Regions from separate parts of the Bacillus sp. JJ1122 genome, predicted to be linked through region 3. Evidence: riboswitches for the same ligand, from Rfam matches in the RefSeq annotation. Region 3 holds a riboswitch; each other region holds the start of a gene.

What was found. Region 3 has a riboswitch for thiamine pyrophosphate ahead of tenA (thiaminase II). Riboswitches for the same ligand answer to the same signal wherever they lie in the genome.
Region 1: another riboswitch for thiamine pyrophosphate. It lies ahead of V7201_RS11160 (ABC transporter substrate-binding protein); the one in region 3 lies ahead of tenA (thiaminase II).
Region 2: another riboswitch for thiamine pyrophosphate. It lies ahead of V7201_RS02325 (sigma factor-like helix-turn-helix DNA-binding protein); the one in region 3 lies ahead of tenA (thiaminase II).

The regions. Positions count from the first base shown of each region.
Region 1 covers NZ_JBALQL010000019.1:87,123-90,403, forward strand. The annotation lists gene V7201_RS11145 (NUDIX hydrolase) at 1-377, shown strand, start outside; gene V7201_RS11150 (DinB family protein) at 391-876, shown strand; tRNA gene V7201_RS11155 (tRNA-Val) at 1,035-1,107, shown strand; TPP riboswitch at 1,257-1,364, shown strand; gene V7201_RS11160 (ABC transporter substrate-binding protein) at 1,482-2,474, shown strand; gene V7201_RS11165 (thiamine-binding protein) at 2,489-2,779, shown strand; gene V7201_RS11170 (ABC transporter permease) at 2,779-3,281, shown strand, end outside.
Region 2 covers NZ_JBALQL010000003.1:9,457-12,737, forward strand. The annotation lists gene thiM (hydroxyethylthiazole kinase) at 1-200, opposite strand, end outside; gene V7201_RS02320 (3-oxoacyl-ACP reductase) at 295-1,056, opposite strand; gene V7201_RS02325 (sigma factor-like helix-turn-helix DNA-binding protein) at 1,303-1,674, opposite strand; TPP riboswitch at 1,817-1,925, opposite strand; gene pepT (peptidase T) at 2,085-3,281, shown strand, end outside.
Region 3 covers NZ_JBALQL010000001.1:40,798-44,078, reverse strand. The annotation lists gene trxB (thioredoxin-disulfide reductase) at 412-1,365, opposite strand; TPP riboswitch at 1,651-1,759, shown strand; gene tenA (thiaminase II) at 1,882-2,553, shown strand; gene V7201_RS00190 (tetratricopeptide repeat protein) at 2,676-3,281, opposite strand, start outside.

The DNA of each region.
Region 1 (3,281 bases), on a different contig from region 3:
GTTTAAGGGAGGTTAAGGAAGAGCTGGGAATAGACATTGGGTTGGATGAGTTATTTTTCGTGGGGACAATCAAGGCTTCACTTGTTAGTTCAAATTTTATCGATAAAGAAATGTGCCATGTGTATGTGTATAACAAGCATGTCCCTTTAGAGAAATACAGCCTGCAAAAAGAGGAAGTCTCAGGAATAATAAGGACCAGTCTCGACGCTTTTGAAAAGCTCTGGTTTGGAGAAGTGAGGGAATTGGAGGCAGAGGGTTTTACACTAAATCCCGATGGTCAAAAGCAACCTCTGGTTTTGAAGGTAGTAAAAGATCAATTTGTCCCGCATGAGGATGAATATATTAATAGTGTGATCAAAGCAATAAGGGAGATTTAGAGGGGGATGCTGAATGAAAATGTTGTTTAACTACAATTGGGCAGTCCGGGATGATTGGTATAAGTGGTGTGAAGGGGTTAGTGAGGGAGAACTGCTCGCTGCACGGACAGGAGGAATGGGAGGTGTATTACAGACCCTTTTTCATATTATTGACGTGGAATGGAGCTGGATTCGCTTGCTTCAGGGAAAAGACGATTTCCAGGAGAACTTTGAGCTTTATAATACCTTGGATAAGGTGAAAAAATTGGATGCAAAATTTAAAGCTGAGGTAAAAGAGTTCGTTCTTGCCTGGAATGGTGAGATGGAAAACCGAATCTTACAGCTTCGAGAGTCAGATGGCAGCAGCGTTATCTTCACCTGGGGTGAGATTATGAGACATACCCTTGCACATGAAATTCACCACATTGGGCAAATTTCAGTCTGGGCAAGGGAGATTGGAAAGCAGCCAGTGACAGCGAACTTCATCGGGCGCGGTCTTTTTCAAAACGAGCAAGGTTAGTGCGATTTTTAATCGACTAAAATCAATTAAGCCGTCAACTAACTTAATGCGAAATGATTAGCGGATCGATAAGTCTGATTAGGAAAATTATATTGACATTAGAATCATTCCATTATATATTAATAAATGTCCTCGCTAATAAGGACAAACAGAATAACGATTCCTTAGCTCAGCTGGGAGAGCGCTACCTTGACAGGGTAGAGGTCGCTGGTTCGAACCCAGTAGGAATCATACTTGAGAAGCGTGAATTCCTATTAAAGGGATTCGCGTTTTTTTTTATAGAATTTTCATCTAGTCTGATACTTGATAACCATAAGATATTTTTATTTTCCTAGACGAATCAAAAAACTTTCTATATAGTAGAATTGACAATTGGAGAATTGGAAATGTAGGGGAGCCGGTGGTGCCGGCTGAGAAAGTGTCCATAGATGCTGACCCTTTAACCTGATCTGGTTAGTACCAGCGTAGGGAACATCTTCTGATAGACGTTTATCGTTTATTATGGATTTTTTCATGCGCTTGGGATTCCCCGAGCGCATTTTTCTGTTTGTTTAAGCCTTCCTTTCCACCTTCATTGTCAAGTAAATACAGGAAGAGGGAGAATCATGAAGAAATTATTGGTGTTGTTTTTCGGATTTTTATACATTTGGAGTCTTGCCGGCTGTTCATCGGATGAACCGACAGCCAAGGAAAAGGATTCATTGAAAAAGGTTTCAATCGTGCTTGACTGGACTCCGAATACGAATCATACAGGAATTTATGTTGCAAAGGAAAAAGGATACTTCAAGAAGCATGGACTGGATGTAGAAATTCTTTTACCTGGTGAAGCGGGAGCTGATCAGCTGGTCGCATCAGGGAAGGCAGAGTTTGGTGTAAGTTATCAGGAAGGAATTACTCAGGCTAGGATTCAGGGAATTCCACTCGTATCGCTGGCTGCTGTTATCCAGCATAACACCTCAGGCTTTGCATCACCGAAAGCTAAAAACATTGTTTCGCCAAAGGACTTTGCAGGCAAAACGTATGGAGGCTGGGGATCGCCCATTGAAAAAGAAGTGATCAGTTCATTAATGAAACAGGAAAATGCTGATGTAGAAAAAGTGAAAATTGTTAATATGGGGAACTCAGACTTTTTCACAGCGGTAAAACGGGATATTGATTTTGCCTGGATTTATTATGGTTGGACTGGTGTAGAAGCAGAGTTGAGAAATGAACCAATCAATATGGTGTATTTAACAGACTACTCGAAGAAGCTTGATTATTATACACCTGTCATAAGCACAAATGAAAAGATGGTCAAGAATGATCCGGAAACCATTAAGGCGTTCATGGAGGCACTCACAGAGGGATATCAATTTTCAATCGATCATCCGTCAGAAAGTGCCGATATCCTGATCAAGGCCGTACCTGATCTGGATAAAGAACTGGTTAAGAAAAGCCAGGAATGGCTTTCTCCAAAGTATCAGGATGATGCAGATCGCTGGGGAGAGCAAAAGCTGGAGGTTTGGAAGAATTACAGTGAATGGATGTTAGAAAACGGGCTTCTGGAGAAGGAATTGGATGCTAAAAAAGCCTTTACGAATGAATTTTTACCAGAATAAGGAGGGAACGGACAATGGCGAATGCACTTGTAAGTGTACAAATTATCCCAAAGGCTTCTTCAACAGAGGAAGTCATAAAATTGGTAGATGAGGCAATTAGTATTATTGATCAAACTGGAGTGAAATATGAAGTCCATCCTTTGGAAACAACGATGGAAGGTGAGCTTGAAACACTCTTATCGGTGATTGCTGAGATGAATAAAAAAATGGTTGAATTGGGTTCACCTAATGTTATTTCACAGGTGAAAATCCTGTATCAGCCAACTGGAATCACAATGAATACACTGACGGAGAAGTACCGCTAATGAAGTCAATCTGGAATAAGGGCTGGAGACCATTTTTGGTTCTCCTCCTTTTCTTTATGTTTTGGGAAGGAATCACCCGTTTTATGGAGATTCCTGAATGGCTGTTACCCGCCCCTTCTGTCATAGTAAAAGAAGCGATGGAGAGTTATTCATTATTTTTACCCGATGTCGGGGCAACACTAGAATTGGCAATTGCTGGGCTTTTGCTCGGGGCAGCGTTTGGTTTCCTGATTGCCATGATGCTTCACTTAGTTCCTGCACTTCAGAATGCTTTTTATCCATTATTAATTTTATCTCAGAATGTACCCATTATCGTTCTGGCTCCTCTATTGGTGATCTGGTTTGGATTCGGTTTTTTGCCGAAATTGCTCATTATTATTTTAGTTTGTTTCTTCCCGGTTACGATTGCTGCGTTAGATGGGTTTAAAAATGCCCCGGAGGATCTCAAGCATTACATGAAAATGTCAGGTGCCTCGGGAAGGCAAACCTTCACGAAGGTAGA
Region 2 (3,281 bases), on a different contig from region 3:
CCGATGTTGAGCACAAGGCTCCCTGCCATTGCTGCCATTTCGGCAACTTCTTCAGCGGCATACGCCATGACAGGCGATGCCCCCAATGCAAGTAACCCATTCGCGGTAAAATTGGTGACAACCACGTTTGTAATGTTATGAATCAGCGGTTTTTGGGTACGCACTTTGTTTAGCATACTGACAATCTCTGATTTTTCCATGTCAATTCCTCCCTTTGCTTACGGTGAACTCTCCCCTATGTGCAATGAAATTTACAACTGGGAAATCACCTTTTCCTTCTTGTTACGAACTCTCTTAGTCCATAACAAGTCCGCCATCTACGACAAGGTTTTGCCCCGTAACCGCACGCCCCCAAGGTGATGCAAAAAACACAACGGCATCTGCCGCTTCAGCTGGGTCCGTTACTTTTTTCAGTGGAGTCGATGATTGGATCAGCTTGAAAACCTCCTCAGAAGTAGCAGAGCTTGCGTCGGTTGTTTTTAGCAAACCGCCCGACACCATATTTACTGTGATGCCATATTTGCCAAGATCATTGGCCATATTCCTGGTAAAACCAAGTAAGGCAGCCTTGCTCGTCGTATAGTCGTGATAAGGCACAACCGGGTTCTGGAACAGGTTTGTACCAATGTTAATGATCCGCCCAAATTTCATGCTTTCCATATCCTGAAGTCCAGCCTGAATGGTATTCAGCGCACCGCGGATGGAGCCTTCAAGCTGCAGCTGGTAATCTTCCCAGCCAATTGAATAAGCATCCTTATTTGCAACAGGATCAAATTTAAAACTGATTAGCGCGTTATTCACAATGGTCGTAATCGGTGTGCCAAAGTGCTCCTTTGCCTTTCTGAACATGCTCTGGACCTGTTCTGAATTCCTGACATCTGCATGGACAGCAAATGCGGTATCCCCGATTTCCTCTGCTAGCTGCCTTGCTTTTTGCTCGCTTTGAAAATAGTTGATTACGACTCTCGCGCCTTCTCTTGCAAAAGCTTTTACCGTTTCTGCTCCTAACCCCCGGCTCCCGCCAGTCACCAATACTACCTGATTTTTTAATTCCATTTTTAGTACCTCCTTGAAAATATGTTCTGCTAAGTTGTCTGTTGATTTCCGCTCCAGGCAAATCTCGCTTCCCACTGCAATCAACAGGACTTTGATCCTCTTCATTGACCTTGGTCCAGATTAAAAATAAATGCAGTTTTTTAGTACTTTGTTGTGTTTAATAAGTTGATTTTCACTTCAGGATGCTTGCTTTCCAATGCGAAGGCGGTGAGCTTTCTCGGCAGGCTGGATTTCAATCGTTACCCGTCATTTCCTATATTCGCTTACCGTATTCTTCAACAACTCTCTTGCTAGTGTATTTTCAGCCTTTTTAATGATTTGTCTGATTCTTTCAGGAGACACGTCTAATTGTTCGCCAATCTCTCTATGTTGAGCTCTACTGTTGTTTAGTGCATAAACTTGATCTAAGATAAACTGTTCCCTATCTGATAAAATATGTTTTATGGACCTATACACTTTAATAAACCGATTGTATTCACTTGATTCACGATCTTTTAATATTTTTAGGTATGGTTTCCGTTTACCGTATCCAGGTTCGAAATGAGGGCTCCATACAGATCTAATCATCTCCATAAAGTAAATAGCATCATCAATAGTTATATCTAATTTGTTTTTCATACACCCTCCGCTCCAATCAACTTATTTTTTAATGGTTTGCTATCAAACAATCCACTTTAAAAAACAACAATCTTTTAGAAAACAGCCAAATAAAAAAGCCAGATCCTAATAGGACCTGGCTTAAAAGCAATGTAAGGGAAAAAAACATCTCTCACTACTTTCCTACGCTGGTATTACCCAGATCAGGTCCAAAGGGTCAAAAAACTGATGTTTTCCTCTCAGCCCAACACAGGGCTCCCCTAGTAGTACAACGAATATTTAATTATTTTCATAGTAGCCTTAACCTTTATATATGTAAAGGGATTTGAATTTATTAGTTATAAGTACATTTTTTATAACCCAATACAAATTGAGTTCATCGGGATATATGATAATATGAAAATATACTCAAGAATGGGAGATGAAGGGAATTGAAAAACGAGATTATTGAAAGATTTACTTCTTATGTAAAAGTTGATACGCAATCCAATGAAAACAGTGAAACCTGCCCTTCGACAGATGGCCAGCTAACGCTTGCCAATATGCTTGTGGATGAATTGAAGGCAATTGGCATGGAAGAAGTCACCATCGACGAGAACGGTTATGTGATGGCGACGCTTCCTTCCACTACAGATAAGGATGTACCAACGATCGGCTTTCTTGCTCACGTTGATACAGCGACTGATTTTACCGGAAAGAACGTCAACCCACAGGTCATTGAAAACTTTGATGGCGGTGCAATCGTTCTGAATAAAGAGCTGGGTGTTGTTCTGTCACCTGAGGATTTCCCGGAGCTTCCGCAATATAAAGGGCACACATTGATCACAACGGATGGCACTACCCTTCTTGGAGCAGACAATAAAGCTGGCATTGCTGAAATCATGACTGCGATGGCTTATTTGATTAAGCATCCAGAAATTAAGCATGGCAAGATCAGGGTTGCTTTTACACCTGATGAAGAAATCGGGAGAGGACCTCATAAATTTGATGTAGCCGCGTTTAATGCTAAATTTGCTTATACGATTGATGGCGGCCCGCTTGGCGAGCTTGAGTATGAAAGTTTTAACGCAGCTGGTGCGAAGCTGACGTTCAAAGGGAAGAATGTTCACCCGGGTACAGCAAAAGGCAAAATGGTCAACTCTGCGAAAATCGCGATGGAATTCCACAGCAAGCTGCCGGCAGAAGAAGCCCCTGAACATACGGAAGGATATGAAGGCTTCTTCCATCTAAGCTCCATTAATGGCGACGTGGAAGAAACGAAACTGCAATATATCATCCGCGACTTCCACAGCGACAGCTTTCAGGCACGAAAGAATTTGTTTGAGAAGATCGCGGGGGAACTGAAGGAAAAATACGGTGAAGACCGCGTCCACCTGGAATTGAACGATCAGTACTACAATATGAAGGATAAAATCGAGCCAGTGAAGGAAATCGTCCACATTGCTTACGAAGCAATGGAAAACCTCGGGATCAAGCCAATTGTGAAGCCGATCCGCGGCGGCACAGACGGATCTCAGCTAAGCTATATGGGACTGCCTACACCCAACATCTTCACAGGAGGCGAAAACTTTCACGGCCGATTCGAGTACATTTCAGTAGACAACATGCAAAAATCCGTAGAAACAATC
Region 3 (3,281 bases):
AATGAATTTTTTTAGCCGGAAATATTAATCTTATCAAAAGTAAAATGTTGAGGAACTATTGTCTAAAGCTTAAGTCAGAATGCAGGATTTCTTAATGGAAATTCGGGGTGTTATATTTATGCCTGAAGGTCTGTATTAATTTTTAGCAAAAAAAGGAGCACAGGATAACCTGTGCCGTCAAAGGATTATATTTTTAAAAGGGGGTCAATTTCTACTTCTATAATACCCCATGATTATTTCACTACTGTTACAGAAGAATTAATAAATAATTACGTTTTGTTAATTTATACCGCCAGGCACTTTTTTTACCAGCAAAAAGGAAATTTTTATCAATGTAAATGTATTTTTATTCCGTACAAAACTAAATACCCGCAGGCAAAGTTCCTGCGGGGAGTTTTAAAGTATCTTATTTTAAGCGTTCGCTTTTAATTCTTCAAGCAATTCTTCTACATAATGCTGTGCGTTCTGTGCAGCGATACTGCCGTCGCCAGTAGCTGTCACGATTTGGCGAAGTGTTTTTTCACGGATATCGCCAGCTGCGAAGATGCCAGGAACTTTCGTTTCCATAAGCTCGTTTGTTTCAATATATCCGCTGCTGTTTGTGATTCCAAGGCTTTCGAATGGCTTTGTTAATGGAACCATTCCGATGTAGATGAATACACCGTCAGCCGGGAATTCCATTTCTTCCCCATCCTCTTTCGTAGATACGAGCGTCACACTGCCAACCTTGCCGTCTTTATCGTTGATTTGCTTAACAGTATGGCTCCAGATAAAGTCAATTTTTTCATTTGCAAACGCGCGATCCTGAAGGATTTTTTGCGCGCGAAGTTCGTCACGTCGGTGAACGATTGTCACTTTTGAAGCAAAACGTGTTAAATAAACGCCTTCTTCAACAGCAGAGTCTCCGCCGCCGACAACAAGAAGTTCTTTATTTTTAAAGAATGCTCCATCACAAACTGCGCAGTAAGAAACGCCGCGTCCGCCTAATTCCTGCTCGCCAGGAACACCGATCTTTTTATATTCTGCACCTGCAGAAATAATAATTGAGCGCGCTTTATATTCTTTGCTGCCAGCTTTGATCGTTTTGTATTCTTTGCCGTCGATGACTTCTTTTACATCACCATAAGCATATTCAGCACCGAATTTTTTAGCGTGATCAAACATTTTAGTTGAAAGCTCAGGTCCAAGAATGTGGTCAAATCCAGGGTAGTTTTCAACTTCTTCCGTATTGGCCATCTGTCCGCCAGGAACGCCGCGTTCAAGCATCAATGTAGATAAATTCGCACGTGATGTATAGACAGCAGCCGTCATGCCTGCCGGGCCAGCACCGATAATGATGACATCATAAATTTTCTCTTCTGACATGGTGTACAACTCCTTTAAAATCAAAATCCGCATTAACTTCCGTTTTCATTCGAAAATAGTATTTCCTGCCTAAACATATCCTATAAAACAAGAGACATATAGTCCAAAAATATGCTTAGAAAAATTGGCTGTTCACGTAATTGACACTAATGATTTGAAGCGTAAAAAATTTGGTTGGATGTGGTCAAGATTTCCTTGCGAACTTTTTTTCTGTCCAGCTTTATTCTTTGACAATTTTCTGAAGGGTGTTATGCTGATTTACAGATAATAATTAAATACGCAATATTCATCTGCTAGGGGAGCCTTTTGTTAAGGCTGAGATTAAAGTGAAACTTTAAGACCCTTCGAACCTGATCTGGATTATACCAGCGTAGGGAAGTGGAGTATCTGGAGCTTTTTTTGTTTCACTTTGCTGCCAATACAACCACTTTCTGCCTAAAGAAAGTGGTTTTTTTATTGGGAAAAAGCATCCTTCGCCGGCAGGATGTTGAATCTTTATTAACCAGGAGGTCTATTATGTCTACTTTTACACAGTTGATCCGCCAAGAAGCAAATGAGATTTGGGAAGCGAATTTTAACCACCCATTCGTCCAGGGAATCGCCAAGGGGACCTTATCTCTTGAAAGCTTTAAATATTATATTTTGCAGGACTCCTATTACCTCTCCCATTTTGCCCGTATCCAGGCAATTGGTGCATCGAGAGCTGAGGATTTATCCATAACGGCAAAAATGGCTGCCCATGCCCAGGGTACATATCAGGCCGAGCTTGGTTTACATGAAAGCTTTATGGGACAGCTTGGTGTCACGAAGGACGACTTGAAAAGCTTCGAGCCAGCTCCGACTGCCTACGCCTATACTTCACACCTTTACCGAGTTTCTGCATCGGGAAGCCTGGGGGAAATCATTGCCGCTATCCTTCCCTGCTACTGGATCTACCACGAGATTGGAGAACTGCTTAAGAATGCTGCTCCGGAAACGCCAGTTTACCAGGAATGGATCGCCGCTTATGGAAGCGACTGGTTCACCGAGCTTGTGAACGAGCAGATCGACCTTCTTGATGCTCTTGCAGAAAAAGCTTCAGAACATGAAAAAGAAAAAATGAAACAGCACTTTTTGATCAGCTGCCATTACGAGCTGCAATTCTGGGAAATGGCCTTCACGCTGGAAGGCTGGTCTACCAATCAATAAAAGGCCATCACAAAGTAAGCATCTTTAAAAGCAAAAAAAGTGTCATACCCGTTATTGGGGATGACACTTTTTTTAAAACAGCTAACCTCATTCTGCCAGGCAGAAGGGTTCCCGCTCTTCAATTAAATGCTGTCTTCTTCATGAAGAAATTCGTTCGCCAAACTAATATATTTTGAAAGTGTTGAAACGGACAGTCCGTATTTATTTGCAACTGCTTGTTTCGAAGTCTTGATATTTCTTAGCTTATCCCAGAGATAATCTACAGCGGCTGCCCATGCTTTCTTATTTTTAAAATCATAGCCAGCTTCTACTGCCTGCTCAAATACTGAAAACCACATAATATAAACACCAGCTTCATTTTTCCCGATCGGCTGATGGTGATCATACAATAGCTTAGCCGTTTCATGCGCGCCGGCAACTTCTTCCTTCTGATCGTTCAACTTGCCTGAAGCGACGTATGCAAGGTACGATTTCTCGACTTCCGTCATTTTATCGGTCGACTTTTCCGCAGCAAGGATCTCTTTCTTTTTTGAAGAAACAGATGTCAGGAAGAGAGCGAATAATCGTTCTTCAGCATAATCACTGTTCAGCTGATGAAGGATCGCCGCAACCTGCGACTCGAATTTACCGCCTGGGTTTTCTGACCAAGGTTCCATCCCCTCTTTTTCAGGAGTGTATTCGAGAACCTTTTTCCAAATCACTCTTGCAGAATGCTCCCTGCCGGTAAA